One region of the Cronobacter turicensis genome, then DNA from elsewhere that is predicted to be linked to it. Evidence: predicted binding sites of a transcription regulator. Region 1 holds the regulator's gene; the other holds the start of a gene.
What was found. Region 1 encodes Fur, which represses iron uptake genes when iron is present. Its sites were predicted from a motif close to ATAATAATGAGAACNACTATCAA; they were not measured.
Positions count from the first base shown of each region.

Region 2: a site for Fur is predicted at 5,557-5,579, ahead of AB8W27_RS09090 (TonB-dependent siderophore receptor). Genes of this name have one in related genera too.

Region 1 covers NZ_CP165997.1:2,992,057-2,999,633, forward strand. Annotated here, with positions in the region: gene seqA (replication initiation negative regulator SeqA) at 13-564, opposite strand; gene ybfF (esterase) at 748-1,515, shown strand; gene ybfE (LexA regulated protein) at 1,644-1,925, shown strand; gene fldA (flavodoxin FldA) at 2,087-2,617, shown strand; gene fur (ferric iron uptake transcriptional regulator) at 2,907-3,359, shown strand; gene AB8W27_RS14280 (helix-turn-helix domain-containing protein) at 3,681-4,292, shown strand; gene AB8W27_RS14285 (beta-N-acetylhexosaminidase) at 4,352-7,003, opposite strand; gene chiP (chitoporin) at 7,060-7,577, opposite strand, start outside.
Region 2 covers NZ_CP165997.1:1,885,992-1,893,568, forward strand. Annotated here, with positions in the region: gene cls (cardiolipin synthase) at 1-282, opposite strand, end outside; gene AB8W27_RS09065 (YciY family protein) at 427-600, shown strand; gene AB8W27_RS09070 (hypothetical protein) at 1,099-1,368, shown strand; gene AB8W27_RS09075 (YciI family protein) at 1,453-1,749, opposite strand; gene tonB (TonB system transport protein TonB) at 1,964-2,707, shown strand; gene yciA (acyl-CoA thioester hydrolase YciA) at 2,758-3,159, opposite strand; gene AB8W27_RS09090 (TonB-dependent siderophore receptor) at 3,323-5,512, opposite strand; gene AB8W27_RS09095 (septation protein A) at 5,755-6,291, opposite strand; gene AB8W27_RS09100 (YciC family protein) at 6,344-7,087, opposite strand; gene AB8W27_RS09105 (YkgJ family cysteine cluster protein) at 7,112-7,519, opposite strand.

The sequences.
Region 1 (7,577 bases):
CTGACGCAAGAGTTAAATGGTGCCGCAAACCTTCTCAATCAATTCCGCCGGGAACTGCATGGTCTGCATGATGTGTTCGATCATGCTGCATTTGCGGCCTGTATTCGTATTCGTGATCACCCAGTACGGGGTGCCCGGCACGTGGCGGGGCTTCGTCTGGTTGCCACTTTGCAGCAGCGTTTGCTCATCACCGGCGAAATAGACGCGGGTACGGCCATGTAATGACTCGGTCGCTTCGGCAAACGCGTTTGCATCCAGTGAATAGAGTGTAGACAGCACCAGCATAAAACGATTGACCGCGCGTTTTTGTTCGGCGTATTCATCCGACAGCAGTAACTCACGCATGGCGCGCACGCGATCGCGGGCCGGGTTTACCGGTTTTTCAGGCTCAGCGGCGGGCGCGACGATGGCGGAAGTCTCTGCTTTGGCTGGAGTAGCGGCTAACTGCGAGGAGGCGGAAAATTTCAACATGCGCCGTAAAATGTCGGACGCGCTTTCGCCAATATGCAGGGTGTGGCTGGCAATGTAGCGATACAGCTCGTCATCAACTTCAATCGTTTTCATCTTAATCCAGTGCGATATCTTTTCTGAATACAAGTCGTTGGGATTATAGAGTTAAAACCCAACAGCGGATAGCGTCAAACCAGGAAGGCCGCAAAAGTCGGAATTAACTGGAACCTTGCAGCCGGGCGGCAGAATGGTCAACATGATAACCTAACCTGTCAGTCGCCAAAAAAGAACTTTGCCATGAAATTAAATACCCGCACGCAATCTGCGCAACAACCGACTCAAAATACACCGATTGTGTTCATTCACGGGCTGTTTGGCAGCCTGGATAACCTGGGCGTGCTGGCGCGCGAGCTGGTGGAAGATCATGACGTTGTACAGGTAGATTTGCGCAACCACGGGCTTTCCGGGCGCAGCGAGACGATGGATTACCCGGCGATGGCGCAGGATATTCTCGAAACTCTCGACGCGCTGGGGCTGGAAAAGGTGATTCTTATCGGCCATTCGATGGGCGGCAAAGCGGCGATGGCGGTGACCGCGCTTGCGCCGGATCGCATAGAAAAGCTGGTGGCGATTGATATCGCGCCGGTGGATTATCAGGTGCGCCGTCACGATGAGATTTTTAACGCGGTGAACGCGGTGAGCGACGCGGGCGCCACGTCGCGCCAGCAGGCGGCGGAAGTTATGCGCCAGCACATTAGCGAAGAAGGCGTGGTGCAGTTTCTGCTGAAATCGTTTGTCGAGGGCGAATGGCGCTTTAACGTGCCGGTGCTGTGGCGTCAGTATGCGCGTATCGTCGGCTGGGAGACGGTGCCTGCCTGGCACGGCCCGGCGCTGTTTATCCGCGGCGGCGCGTCGCCTTACGTGGAAGAAGCGCACCGCGAAGCGTTGCTCGCGCAGTTCCCGCAGGCCCGCGCGCATGTGATTGCGGGCGCAGGCCACTGGGTGCATGCCGAAAAACCGCAGGCGGTGCTTCGCGCAATCCGTCGTTTTCTGGAAACTGATTAAAAACAGACCGACCGGCGCCGTCCTGCGCCGGATGCGTTGGCGCGCTTCGCTGCCTCATGTATGATGGCGCGCTGAAATACCGCCGGGCTCCGCCACGGCAGCCTGTTTCCCCTGTCTATACTCATACCATGGCAAAAGAACAAACGGACCGCACAACGCTCGATCTCTTCGCGGATGAACGCCGTCCGGGCAGACCGAAAACCAACCCGCTGTCGCGCGACGAACAGCTGCGCATCAATAAGCGCAACCAGCTTAAGCGTGACAAAGTTCGCGGGCTTAAGCGCGTCGAGCTGAAGCTGAACGCCGACGCGGTAGACGCGCTGAACCATCTCGCGCAGGCGCGCAATATCAGCCGTAGCGAGCTGATAGAAGCGATGCTGCTCGCTCAGCTGAAAGCCTTGCAGGAGTAAGGTCTGGTCTGATTTTTACCCAAAAGGACGGGGCAATGTAGCAGAGAGTGCACCCGGCGCCTGATACCGTTTCCGCACCCTCTTTTGTTCTGCTATGATTGCCCTATCTGTGGGCGTTATGCCAGCACCATCACATTTAGATTCAAGAGGTTATTCTTCTTATGGCAATCGTAGGCATCTTTTTCGGCAGCGACACCGGCAATACCGAAAATATCGCAAAAATTATCCAGAAACAGCTCGGGAAAGACGTTGCTGAAGTGCATGACATTGCTAAAAGCAGCAAAGAAGATCTGGAAGCATTCGATATTCTTCTGCTTGGCATTCCGACCTGGTATTACGGCGAAGCGCAGTGCGACTGGGACGATTTTTTCCCGACGCTGGAAGAAATAGATTTCAACGGCAAGCTTGTCGCGCTCTTCGGCTGCGGCGACCAGGAAGATTACGCTGAATACTTCTGCGACGCGCTGGGCACCATTCGCGACATTATCGAGCCGCGCGGCGCGACCATCGTTGGTCACTGGCCGACCGAAGGCTATCACTTTGAAGCCTCCAAAGGTCTGGCGGACGACGATCACTTCGTCGGTCTGGCGATTGACGAAGACCGCCAGCCTGAGCTGACCGCAGAACGCGTTGAAAAATGGGTCAAACAGGTTTCTGAAGAACTGCATCTGCAGGAAATCATCAACGCCTGAGATACATGGCGCGGGCGGATGTCCGCGCCGTTTGATAGATAAAAGCAATGAAAATAATTGCTACAAATTTTTAACTTTCCCTCGCTAAGCTGTACAATGGCTTCCTTAATTATCAGGCCCTCCACGTGAAAAACGCTGGCTGGTCCACGATTTTTAAGCTCTTTTTTGCCGGACGCTTGCGGTTTTCATTTAGGCATGTCAGTTCTATAATGAGACGCATTCATCTTCGGCGTATCCGATGTATCGCTTCCTTCCGGAGCGAGTCGTTAAGCAACAGGACAGATTCCGCATGACTGACAACAATACCGCATTAAAGAAGGCCGGCCTGAAAGTCACGCTTCCTCGATTAAAAATCCTCGAAGTGCTGCAGGAACCGGTCAATCATCATGTCAGTGCGGAAGACCTCTATAAGCGTCTGATTGACATGGGTGAAGAGATTGGCCTTGCCACGGTCTATCGCGTACTTAACCAGTTCGACGATGCCGGCATCGTCACCCGTCACAATTTCGAAGGCGGAAAATCCGTTTTCGAGCTGACGCAACAGCATCATCACGATCATCTGATTTGCCTCGATTGCGGCAAAGTGATCGAGTTCAGCGATGACTCCATTGAAGCTCGTCAGCGTGAAATCGCAACGCGTCATGGCATCCGCCTGACCAACCACAGCCTCTATCTGTACGGGCACTGTGCGGATGGCGACTGCCGCGAAAATGAACACGCGCACGAGGCTGGCGGCAAATAACGTTCGCCACGCTGCATAACCCAGGCCGACATCTGTCGGCTTTTTTATTCTCTGAAAACCTTCCCCTGAAAATACAAATGTATTTTTTTAGATAAAAATAAAATTTATGGTGTTTTAATACAGCGCACAATGCTTAATTAAGCTACTTATATTTTATTAAATGGAAATTCAGAAAATATAAATATCTTTACCGGTCAATCGTTTAGACGTAAGATTACCCCTGTTCTTCCTTTTATCTCCCCTGCCCCTTATTGCAGCAATAAAAAAGCATCCATTAAGATACAGCAACGATTTAATTCTATTTTATATAAGGTAACCAATATGGTCTTACCCCCTAAACCGCTTGCTGAGATTTACCGTATCGCGGATATTTTCAATAGCTACGGTAACTGGTCTCGCGCAGAAAAAAATACGCTCATTCCCCTGCGGGACGGGGAGATCTGCATCATTCGCGGTGGTCAGTTCTCTCTGATGCGCCAGAGCGACCGGCTGCTGCTGGAAAAAAGCAGCGCGCCTTCCGTTCTTGGTCTCGCCAGGAATTTAGGTAAATCCCAATTCGCAAAATTACAGGCTGATTCTGAATGTCATTATCAGTTAATTCCTTTTGATTATTTCATGCAGGAAATTGAAAAAAATCACTGCCAGTTACATCTGCTTATTTTGTCCTCATGGATTATTAATATACTTTGCTATCGCGAAGAAATCATGATCGGTAGAAACAGCTTCAGTATGATTAAAGCGAATATCGATTGCCTGGCGGCGATGGATGAGTTCATGCGTAACCGCATTAACGTGGCGGATTATATTGTTAAAAAAACTAATCTTTCCCGCAGTATGGTGATGAAAACCCTTTCTCAATTACGCAGCGCGAAAAATATTGAAATCAGTAAAGGCAAGCTGGTCGCGGTTCATCATCTGCCGGACACGCTGTAACACGCACGGCGCCCCACACAACAAAGCCAGCCCGGAGGCTGGCTTTTTATTACGCCGGGTTACAGCTGTACATTCTCCACACGGCTGTAACGTTTGCCGTCGCTGCTGACGCTTCGCACCTGCACCGCGCCTGCGACGCGTGGCGGCTTCGCGGCGTCATAACGCTGCCAGCGCGCGCCGCCGTCGGTGGAATACTCCATTGCGACGCCAGGCAGGCTGATGTTCATCCGCAACACGCCCTCTTTAACGCGCGCGCCGGGCACCGGTAAACGGAACTGCACGCCCGCTTTTTCAAGCTTCGGCAGTTCGCGGCTGCCGGTCAGGTTCGCAAAGCGCGTCCAGTCGTCGTGCAGCGCTTTCACATCCACCAGATGCGTTTCGCCGCCTTTATATTCGCGACCCGCCTGATAATCCTGCTCCCAGGCGGCGCGATGCCAGGCGCGCTCCGCGACGGCCAGCAGACGCGGGTACATCATGTACTCCATCTGCTTATCGGTGCGCACGACTTCGCTCCAGAGCTGCGCCGAGAGGCCATACGCGCCCGGCCACGGCTTGTCGGATTTGGCGCTGAATGCATTGCCATCGCGATCAACGGAAGTCTCTGCGTTTTGCGGCAGGTTATCTGGCGCGAAGCTGAAAATCTTGCGCTCGTCGCTAAAGCGCGTGCCCCAGTAATAGCCGCTCTCCGCCGGATTCACTTCGTTCGGGAAATCGAGATAGACGTAGTCCGGGTTAGAGACCACGACACGAAAACCTTTATTCGCCCAGTCGTTCACCGTATCAAAGCCGCCCCAGTAGAGCGTATCCCAGAAGTTGACGTTGACGTGCGAGGTAGCAAACGCGCTGACGTCTTTCGCATCTTTTAGGCCATCCTGCCACGCCTGCATGGTGTCGATGCCGTGGGCTTTGACGAGCTTACTGACTTCAATACCAAAGTAACTGGAAAGATGGTCGACATCAGTCACTACGCCGTCCTGCACCATTTTCTGGCATACCGGCGAGCGCGCCCAGGGCTTGTCCTGACGGCTCTGGTCGATAATCCCCTTTCCGGCCTCTGGTTTCGCTTTGTCCGTATAGCCCGCCCCGAGGTAGATATTTTTGGCCTCATCGCCGCCGAAATGCCAGGTGCTGAGCGGTTGTCCGGCCTCTCTGTGCATCTGCTGGATCTCGCCAATCACTTTATCCACGAAGCGGCGCGACGAGTCGAGGCATGGGTTGAGGTAGCCGGTGCGGTTGTAGTACTGCACGCCAGTGGTGACCGACGTATCGTCAGGATCGAGCAGACGATATTGATTCGCCTCTTCGGTTTTGCCCGCTTTTTCCAGTTTGTCGTAACGCGCTTCCATCGCGACAACCGCCGCGCGGGCGTGCGCGGGCATATCGATTTCCGGGACCACTTCTATCTGGCGCGCAGCGGCATATTTCACTATCTCAATATAATCCGCACGCGTGAAATACCCGCTGCCGTTATTGTTGGTGTCCGGCCCGGAGCCGAGCTGCGGCAGCAGGCAGGTTTTTTCGCTGAGATCGTGGCAGCGCTTCGCGCCCACGTCAGTCAGTTCCGGCAAACCCGGTATTTCAAGACGCCAGCCTTCGTCATCGCTCAGATGGAAGTGGAATTTATTGAGCTTATAGGCCGCCATCTGGTCAAGCAGACGCAGCACGGCCGCTTTGGTGTGGAAGTTGCGCCCCACATCAAGGTGAATGCCGCGATAGTCAAAACGCGGCGCGTCCTGGGCGTCCAGCGTCGCTATCTGCCTGGCGCCCTCCGCCGGGATCAGCGAGAGCAGCGATTGCAGCCCATAAAAAACGCCTGCGCGGTCATAGCCGGTAATCGTCGTCTCTTGTGGCCCGATATGCAGCTGATACGCGCCGGACACCGCCTCTTTGCCGGTAAACGCCTTGCTGTCGATGGCTGTCCGCACCGGATACCCCGCGTCGGTTTTCACGCCGAGCAGCGCAAAACGGGCGGTAATCGCCTCCTGCGCGGGTTTATCCAGTGCGGAGAGAAAGAGCTGAACGCCCTTATCGAGTGAGACGTTTTGTCCGTGTACTTCAACGTGGCGCGGCGTAGGCACGATCTGCCCGCGCAGATGCTCTGCATTCAGGGTTTTGACGTCACTGTTTTTGTCGAATCGCGCTTCGGCGGTCATCAGAATGTTTTTATCATCCGCCGTGCGTTTCCACTGATCTTTTAGCGGGCTGACGAAGTCAGTTAACGTTTCGGTATCGGTACTGGCGATAACCTTCGGCGCGCCGTCGTCTGCCGTGACATACCAGCGCGGCAATACGTCGGTGATAAACAGTTGCCAGTACTCATTAATAATCGGGATCTCCACCGACGCTTTCGCCGGGAAGCCGGTAAATTTGTCCGTCGGCTCAAGCTTGTGGAGATCGCCCATCACGTGGGTCACTTTAAACTGATCGTTATCGACTTTGAGGATCTGGCGAATGCTGTGAAACCAGATAGTCCAGTTTTTTTCCGTTACCGCATCGCCTGGATTGGTGAGCGTGATAACCGCTTTATTGCATGACGCCCAGTCGGCGCCCAGCGCCGCGCAGTCTGTGCCGTGCTGCGCGGCCTGATTGTCGGTAATCGCATAATTGAGCCCAAACTGGCTGATGTGTTCTGCCGTTGACGCCTGTGCGCCGGTACCGGAAAAAAGCCCCATTACCGCACCCGCTAACAGACTGACCTGTAATTTTTTCATCATCGTGTCCTTTTCACTGCCCTTTATGTAAGGCGCCTGCGCGCGCCCCTGCGCAATCAGAAAATCGTGAACGGCGCCGTGACGATAAATTTCACGTCGCGTTCATCCTGGAAGATGTTGCCGTAGCCGCCGCCGTAGCTCGGGATGTCAGAATGGTTGTCGTACTGGGTGAAATGCAGTTTGAACATCGTGCCTTTGGCGCGGCCATCCTGCAGGGTGTAAACCGCATCCAGACTGTAAGCGGATTCTTTCAGGCGATAGTTGGGATCGTAGTAACCGTCGGTGGTCGGAAGCGTGGAAGGTTTCGCATCCCAGGCGTAAACATACGAGGCGCCGAGCGCGAAACCAGGCAGATTCCAGTTTTTGAGGTCATACATCGCGCCGAAGAACACGGCTTTTTCGTCATCGGCGTTGAAATCGGAGCGGTTGTCCCACCAGATATCCAGCCGACCGTTAGAGGAGGCGTAAGTGGGCGTCATGCGCTGCAGAAAGTAGCCCTGCTGCCCTTCGGCGCTCACCCAGGTGCCTTCCAGACGCAGATCGACCTCGCCAATTTTATAGCCAAACGTCAGCG
Region 2 (7,577 bases), 1.1 Mb from region 1:
TTCGGCGAAGATATGTTTACAGGCTTTAAGATCGCTAAGCCATTTGGCCGTCGAGGGCCACATGGCGCGGGCGCGCTCGGCGCGGCGTTTGCCCAGATGCAGCTCGCCGACCGACAGATACGCGACTATCCCGACCAGCGGCAGAATATAAATGACCAGCAGCCAGGCCATGGCGGAAGGGACGGCGCGGCGTTTCATCAGAATACGTAACGTGACGCCTGCGATGAGTAGCCAGTATCCCAGAATGATCAGCCAACTCACTACCGTGTAGAAGGTGGTCATAGTTTAAAAATCCTTTAAAAAGCGTATCGTTAAGAGTTTACGCACAACCCTGTCGCGCTCCAATCAGAACCTGTCAGAAAAGGGCTGGTCTGCGGGCGGGAAGGGGCTATAATGACGGTTCTGTTTCAGTCAAGAGTATCAGAAATGAGGCGTAGTAGAACCGAAGTTGGGCGCTGGCGCATGCAGCGGCAGTCTCAACGGCGTAAAGCTCGCTGGCTGGAAGCACAATCCCGACGCAATATGCGAATTCACGCTATCAGAAAATGTCTTGTGAATCGTCAGCGCAATTCGTTGCTGTTCGCCATCCACGATCGCTAAACGTAGTGAAAGGGCACCGCCTGCGGTGCCCCGAAATACCCCCGCAACGGCCCCTGTTTTCACCTGCATTTTCGCCGCGCGAATTACGGCAAATTCCTCCTTTTTTCACCTCATTACTCTTCATGGCAATAAGATAAATTTGACGACGCGACTTCCCGCGTCGCGCTAATGGATTTAAATAAAATTAGGAATATTCTGGTATAAGAAATCGACAGCCTGAAAGTGAGAATTTTAAATATTTTTAATCTGGGAATATGCTGAGTAAACCAAAAGAACATTATTTAAATCATGAGTTTAAAATACTTTTCGAAACTTAACGTAAATTCACAATTTGTAATATATGGTGTATTCCCGCCGGTGATAATTGCTCTTATGTAAAATGAAGCATTTTTAATGTTATTTCCGGCGATTGTTTCTGGTCAGGCCAGGGTAGATTAAGGTTATCGACAGCTTGTATTCCTACAGGTACAACTTACATCCGTGACTGCTGGAGCGTTTATGACTAAGCAAGAGGAATTTCTGACAGAAATCCATAAATTTTTGTTACGCAAGGGAGCCTGCGGCGCAAGACCCAGAACCGTTGAAGACAGAACATTAACGAGTGGAATTTTCGGCTTTGCTAAAGAGGCCGTGACCGTCAGCCAGCGCCTGCCTGAGAGCGTCTCCGCCTGCGAGGCGGCGCGTCAGTTCGTGACGTCCCATAAATGTCATAGCGCACGAAACCACGCCCCGGCAACGGTGCTGCAACTGGTGCAGGGCGGCAAGTAACACGCTATCAGGTAAAATGACCGCGCAAAAAAAGGGCACACCGAAGGTTAATGCCCTTTGCACTACGCAGCCTGTCGGCCGCGGTCAGAATACTTTTTTATAAGGCTTCACCGCGACGGTTTTATAAACGCCCGCGGCGATGTACGGGTCTGCCTCAGCCCAGGCCTGCGCCTCCTCCAGCGAGGCGAACTCCGCAATTACCGTTGAGCCGGTAAAACCCGCCGCACCCGGATCGTTGCTGTCAACCGCAGGCATTGGCCCTGCGGTCAGCAGACGACCCTCATCCCGTAACAGCTGCAAACGCGCCAGATGCGCAGGGCGCACCGACTGACGCTTGTCCAGTGAATCAGCCACATCTTCCGCGTAAATGACATAAAGCATGTCGCACTCCTTTTTATGAAACGGCAAGGTAAATAACGGTAGGTGAAAGCCAGCAGGTGTGCAACGCAAAGTTGAACGGGCTGTTAAATCCTTAACATTCAAGCGGGTTTTTTCAGCGACTCGCCAGAGAAACCGCACGGAACCGGGCTGACTTGTTGAATATGATTGCTATTTGCATTTAAAATTAAGCTCTCATTCATTCAGTGAAACGACTATGACTTCCATGACCCTTGATATGCCTCGCCGTTTTCCGTGGCCGACGCTACTGTCCGTCGCGATCCACGGCGCCATCGTGGCGGCGGCCGTGCTTTATACCTCGGCAAATCAGGTGGTTGAAATGCCTGCGCCATCGCAGCCGATTTCAGTAACGATGGTCGCGCCTGAATCGCTGGAGCCGCCGAAGCCTGAAGTCGTAACGCCGCCGCCGGAGCCTGTGGCAGAGCCTGAGCCGGAACCCGAGGTGGTGCCGGAGCCGCCGAAAGCGGCGCCGGTTGTTATCGAAAAACCGAAGCCGAAACCGAAGCCTAAGCCGAAACCTAAACCGGTGAAAAAGGTGGAGGAGCCCGCGAAGCGGGAAGTGAAACCGGCCGAACCTCGCCCGGCGTCGCCGTTTGAGAATAATACGCCGACGCGCACTACCGCGACGGCGTCGCGCCCGGCACCGGCCGCGCCTGCGAATGTCGCGCCCGCTGGCCCGCGCGCGTTAAGCCGCAACCAGCCGCAATACCCGGCGCGCGCCTATGCGCTGCGTATGGAAGGGCAGGTGCGCGTGAAGTTTGATGTGGCGGCGGATGGCAGCGTGGAAAATGTACAGATCCTGTCCGCTAAACCCGCCAATATGTTTGAGCGCGAAGTGAAACAGGCGATGCGCAAATGGCGCTACGAAGCCGGTAAGCCCGGCACGGGCCTGATTGTGAATATCGTGTTCCGCATCAATGGCGGCGCCACCATGCAGTAACGCTGCATGTGAAAAAAAGCCAGAGCATTGTCTCTGGCTTTTTTACGTCGTCACGCCACAGGCGGCAGCGGGCGCGGTTTGCCGTTGTCATCGACCGCAACATAAATGAACAGCGCCTCGGTCGCGCGGTAGCGCTGGCCAAGCGGCTCGGAAGAAACCTTCTTCACCCACACTTCAATATTAATCGTCACCGATGTATTGCCGCGCTTCACGCAACGGGCATAACAGCACACCACATCGCCAACCGCGACCGGGCGCAGGAACGTCATGCCGTCAACGCGTACCGTCACCACGCGGCCATGGGCTATCTCTTTGGCAAGGATCGCGCCGCCAATGTCCATCTGGGCCATCAGCCAGCCGCCAAAAATATCGCCATTGGCGTTGGTATCGGCGGGCATCGCCAGGGTACGTAAAACCAGTTCACCTTGAGGCGTGGTTTGCTCTGTCGTCATGGGGCTTCTCAGCTAGTGTTATCAGTGAATGGCTTGCGCCCGAAGAGCGCGAAGCGACGGTATAATAACATCGGTTGCGGGCGGGTAAAGGCTGGAAAAAACGGGGAAAGCGGGGCTATCTTGCTGTGGTGAAAGGGGAGGCGCGAACCTCCCCCTGCATTTATCAGAACGACATCGTTACACCGGCGTAGTACGCGCGGCCCGGTTCGTTATACGTGGAGGCGCCTTCGTTTTCGCGGTACAGCGTTTTGTCGAACAGATTGCTGACTCCGCCGTTCAGGCGCAGATCTTTCGTCAGCGCATAGTTAACGCCCACGCCGACGATGGAATAGGCGCCCACTTCTTTACGGGAAAGATTGCCGTCGCCTTCAACACGAATTTCAGCGGCCTGGCGCGGTTTCTGGCGGCCGTAGAAGGTCCAGTTCAGGTTGGTGGAGAATTTGTCATTCACCTGCCAGTCGAGCATCGTATTAACGGTATATTTCGGGATAACCGACAGCGGGTTGCCGTTCTTTTTCATCTCCGACTTAATCATATACGTCGCGTTGGTGCGCCAGCTCAGCGTGTCTTTCATTACCGGAATGGTCAGGTTGCCTTCAAGACCTTCCACCACAGCTTTACCGCCGTTTTCCCAGCGCAGAATATTGTTGCCGTTAGACGCAAATCCCACCACGCGCTCGCCGGAGACGATTTTGTTGCGGTAGTCATTACGGAACCAGGTCAGGCCCGCGTCAAAACTATCCTGGGTGTATTCCAGCCCAATCTCTTTATTGATGCTGATTTCCGGCTTGAGCTCGTCATTGCCAAGGAGATAGCAACTGCCGCTCACGCCAATCGGGCAGCCGTTTCCGCGCGTGGCGAGCAAATAGCCTTTGCTTGACTGATACAGGTTTGGCGCTTTAAACGCGCGCGCGATACCGGCTTTCAGCTTCACGTTATCGCCAAGCTCCTGAGACAGGTTCAGGCTCGGGCTCCAGTTGCCGCCAAACTGGTTGTGGTGATCGTAACGCAGCCCCGGAATAACGGCGGTGCCGGGCAGCACGTCGATATTATCTTCAAGCCAGACCGCGCCCGTGGTGGCGCTGTTTTTACTGCTGCGCGAGGCGGCGTCGCCGGAAATATCGCCAATGGTGATGTTACTGGCATTGGTGGACTGCATGGAGGCCGGATCGTCAAGCTCCTCACGATCCCATTCGGCGCCGAGCGTGACGGTTTGATCCACAAGCCACGTCAGCGGCACGTTGATTTCGCTGCTGGCGCGATAGTTTTCCAGGCGGCTGGTAGTGTATTTCTCATTGGTTATCATGCCTTCGACGCGGCCAGTGGTGCCCTCCTGAAGACGGGTATTATTGGTTTTCTCATAATAGAAGCCGGTTTTCGACTGGCCCCAGTCCCAGATGCCGTTATGGGTAATGCCATAGCTCTGGCGATACATCCGGTTGGTTTCGTGGCCGTAAAGCAAAGGAATGAGACCGTTCGGGCTGGCGTTACTGTTGCTGTTCTGCGTGTCGCCTGCGTAGATATTGCCCTGGCGGCTGTAGCCATATTCAAAATCGAGGATCTGCTCCGGCGTCATTTTCCAGGAGATAACGCTGTTGATGTCTTTATTGCGCACGCCTTCGCGTCCGGCGGCGTAAGAGCCGTTCTGCGCGGTATTGATATCGTCATCGTCAGCGTCGGTTTTGTTGAAATTGCCGTACAGGCGCATCGTCAGCGCATCGCCCGCCAGCGGGCCGCTCAGGCTGAAGTTAGCGCGTCGGGTGGCGCCTTCTTTGTCATTTTCCGGCTGGTTGGTGAAAAGCGAAAGGGAGCCGTGCCAGTCACGGGTCGGGCGTTTGGTGATGATATTTACCACACCGCCCGCGGCGCCGCTGCCGTAACGCGCGGCCGCCGGGCCGCGCAGCACTTCGATGCGCTCAACCATTTCCGCAGGCACCCAGTTGGTGTCGCCGCGCGTGTCGCGCTCGCCGCGCCAGCTGTAGCGTACCGCGTTGCGTGAGCTGACCGGGACGCCGTTGACCAGAATCAACGTGTTTTCCGGGCCCATGCCGCGAATGTCAATCTGGCGGTTGTTGCCGCGACTGCCGCTGGCGCTGTTGCCGGTCAGGTTGACGCCGGGCATTTTACGAATAATGTCTGAAAGGTCGTTTACCGGCGGATCTTTCTCGATGTCATCCGCCGTAATAATGGAGACGCCGGGCTGCTGTTTCAGCGCCTGTTCAGCCGTCGCCTGAACCACCATGACATCGCCGTCGTCCACGTCAGCCGCCTGCGCCGCTGTCGCGCCGCTACCGAGAAGTGAGGCTACCGCCAGCGCCAGCGGTGTGCGAATCCCGTGCTTTTTTTCAAACATTATCAATTATTCCATTATGTGTAGAAATGTAATCATTGGTCCGCATGATAATGATAATAATTATCATTACAATATAAAGCTGGAATTCTCCATGATTTCTCCACAATTGCTTCATCATTGCGCATGTGACTGTAATGGCTTACAAAAAAGTGGGATAACTAGAGCGAGGGGGAAATCGCGCATAAAAAAACGCCCCCGGGCGCTAACCGCAGGGGCGTTTTTTCAGCAAAACAGCAGGAGGATTACTTCTCTTCTTGCGGCATATGACGGTAGATGTAAACGCCGCTCAGCAGCGTAAAGACCAGCGTCAGGCCGGGAATAGCGAACACTTTGAAATTCATCCATACCGCTTCCGGAAGCCAGAACGCGACGTAGATATTCAGCAGACCGCAGAAGATGAAAAAGAGCGCCCAGGCGATGTTAAGCCGGGACCAGGCGTGTGGCGGCAGCGTTATCTCTTTGCCCAGCATGCTCTGGATCAGCGGCTTTTTCATTACCCACTGGCCAATCAGCAGCGCACCCGCAAACAGCGCGTAAATGATGGTGACTTTCCACTTGATGAATTCCGCATTGTGGAAATAGATAGTCAGCCCGCCGAACACCGCGACCAGCACAAAAGTCACCAGGGTCATTTTTTCGACCTTGCGGTATTTGTACCAGCTAAAAATCACCGCCAGCGCGGTAGCGACGATCAGCGCCCCGGTCGCCCAGAAAATGTCATGTAATTTATAAAAGACAAAAAAGACGATCAGCGGCAAAAAATCGAGTAACTGCTTCATACATCGGTTCCGTAAGAAGGCCCGCGAGCGACTATCGCCGCGGGCAGAAGGGTTATTCCCGGATAAGCATATACAACCGGAATAGATAAATAAGGAGCAGCGCGGTCAGCAGGTTGCTCAGCGTACCCGCGACCACGGCGCCGATTTGCGGCGTCAGCGCGGCAAAGGCGGGCGCAAACAGCAGCAGGGCGGTGCGGGCCAGTAACCATACCAGTACCGCAGGGGCGACCAGGCGCATATTGCGCCACGCCAGACGCATACTGTTGCGCATCGCGCCAAATATCCCGGCTTTATCCTGCGCCATCATCACCGGCGCCAGCGAGAGCAGAATCGCGAGGATCACGCCCGGCACTACCACCAGCAAAATCCCCATTTGCACCAGGAAGGTTGTCAGGAAAATAAGGATAAACAGGCGCGGCAGCAGCGGGGCTGAGGCGCCGATGGCGCGCAGCGCGCTGACGTTCTGCCCGGCGGACACCGCCTGAATGAGCAGCAGCACGCCGCCCACCAGCAACGTATTGCCGAACATGCCGGAAAAGGTCGACGCCGCCGACGCTTTCAGCAGGACCTGCTGCTGCTCCGGCGTCATATTTTGCACCAGTTCGAACAGGCTGGCGCTGTTGCTCATCGCGTCGCCCTCGCTAAGAATCGCCAGTTGATCCGCGCCAGGCGTAAAAGCGTGGCCGAGGATCATGGAAATAAAGGCGCAAAGCAGCGCAATCAGCAGGATGGTGACCAGCTGATTGCGGAAAAAATTACCCGTGTCACGGTAAACGGATTTTGCCGTGATAGACATGCACTCTCCTTGGGTTGGCAGATATTATTCCGCCGGCAATTGTACCCTGGATGATGGCGCAGTGGCAGCGCTGTAAAGCGGCGCGGCAGGTAAGGAATTGTCAGGAAGCGGCGGCAGGCCGTAGCGGGCGCGGGCGCGATTGCACGCCTCGTTAATCACGCCGCCTTCGCCGGACATGGCGAACTCACGACACGGCGACGGCCGGTTTTCATACACTGTGCAGCGCACCGCCTCGCCGGGCGTACCTTCCAGCGCCACGCAGCGGCACTGTTTCTGGTTGGTGCCGCTCATGCAGCGCAGAAAAGGGGTGAGCGGTTCGGTAAGCGCCGCCGGGACAAGGCCGCCCGCGTCATCCGCCTCGGCCCAGTAAAAAGAGACACGAAAATAAGCACAACAGGCACCGCACGTCATGCACGGATTGAGATCGCTCATCATTCACCTGCAACTAAACAACGTATCGTTTCAAAATTGTGAAGAAACTAAATTATTC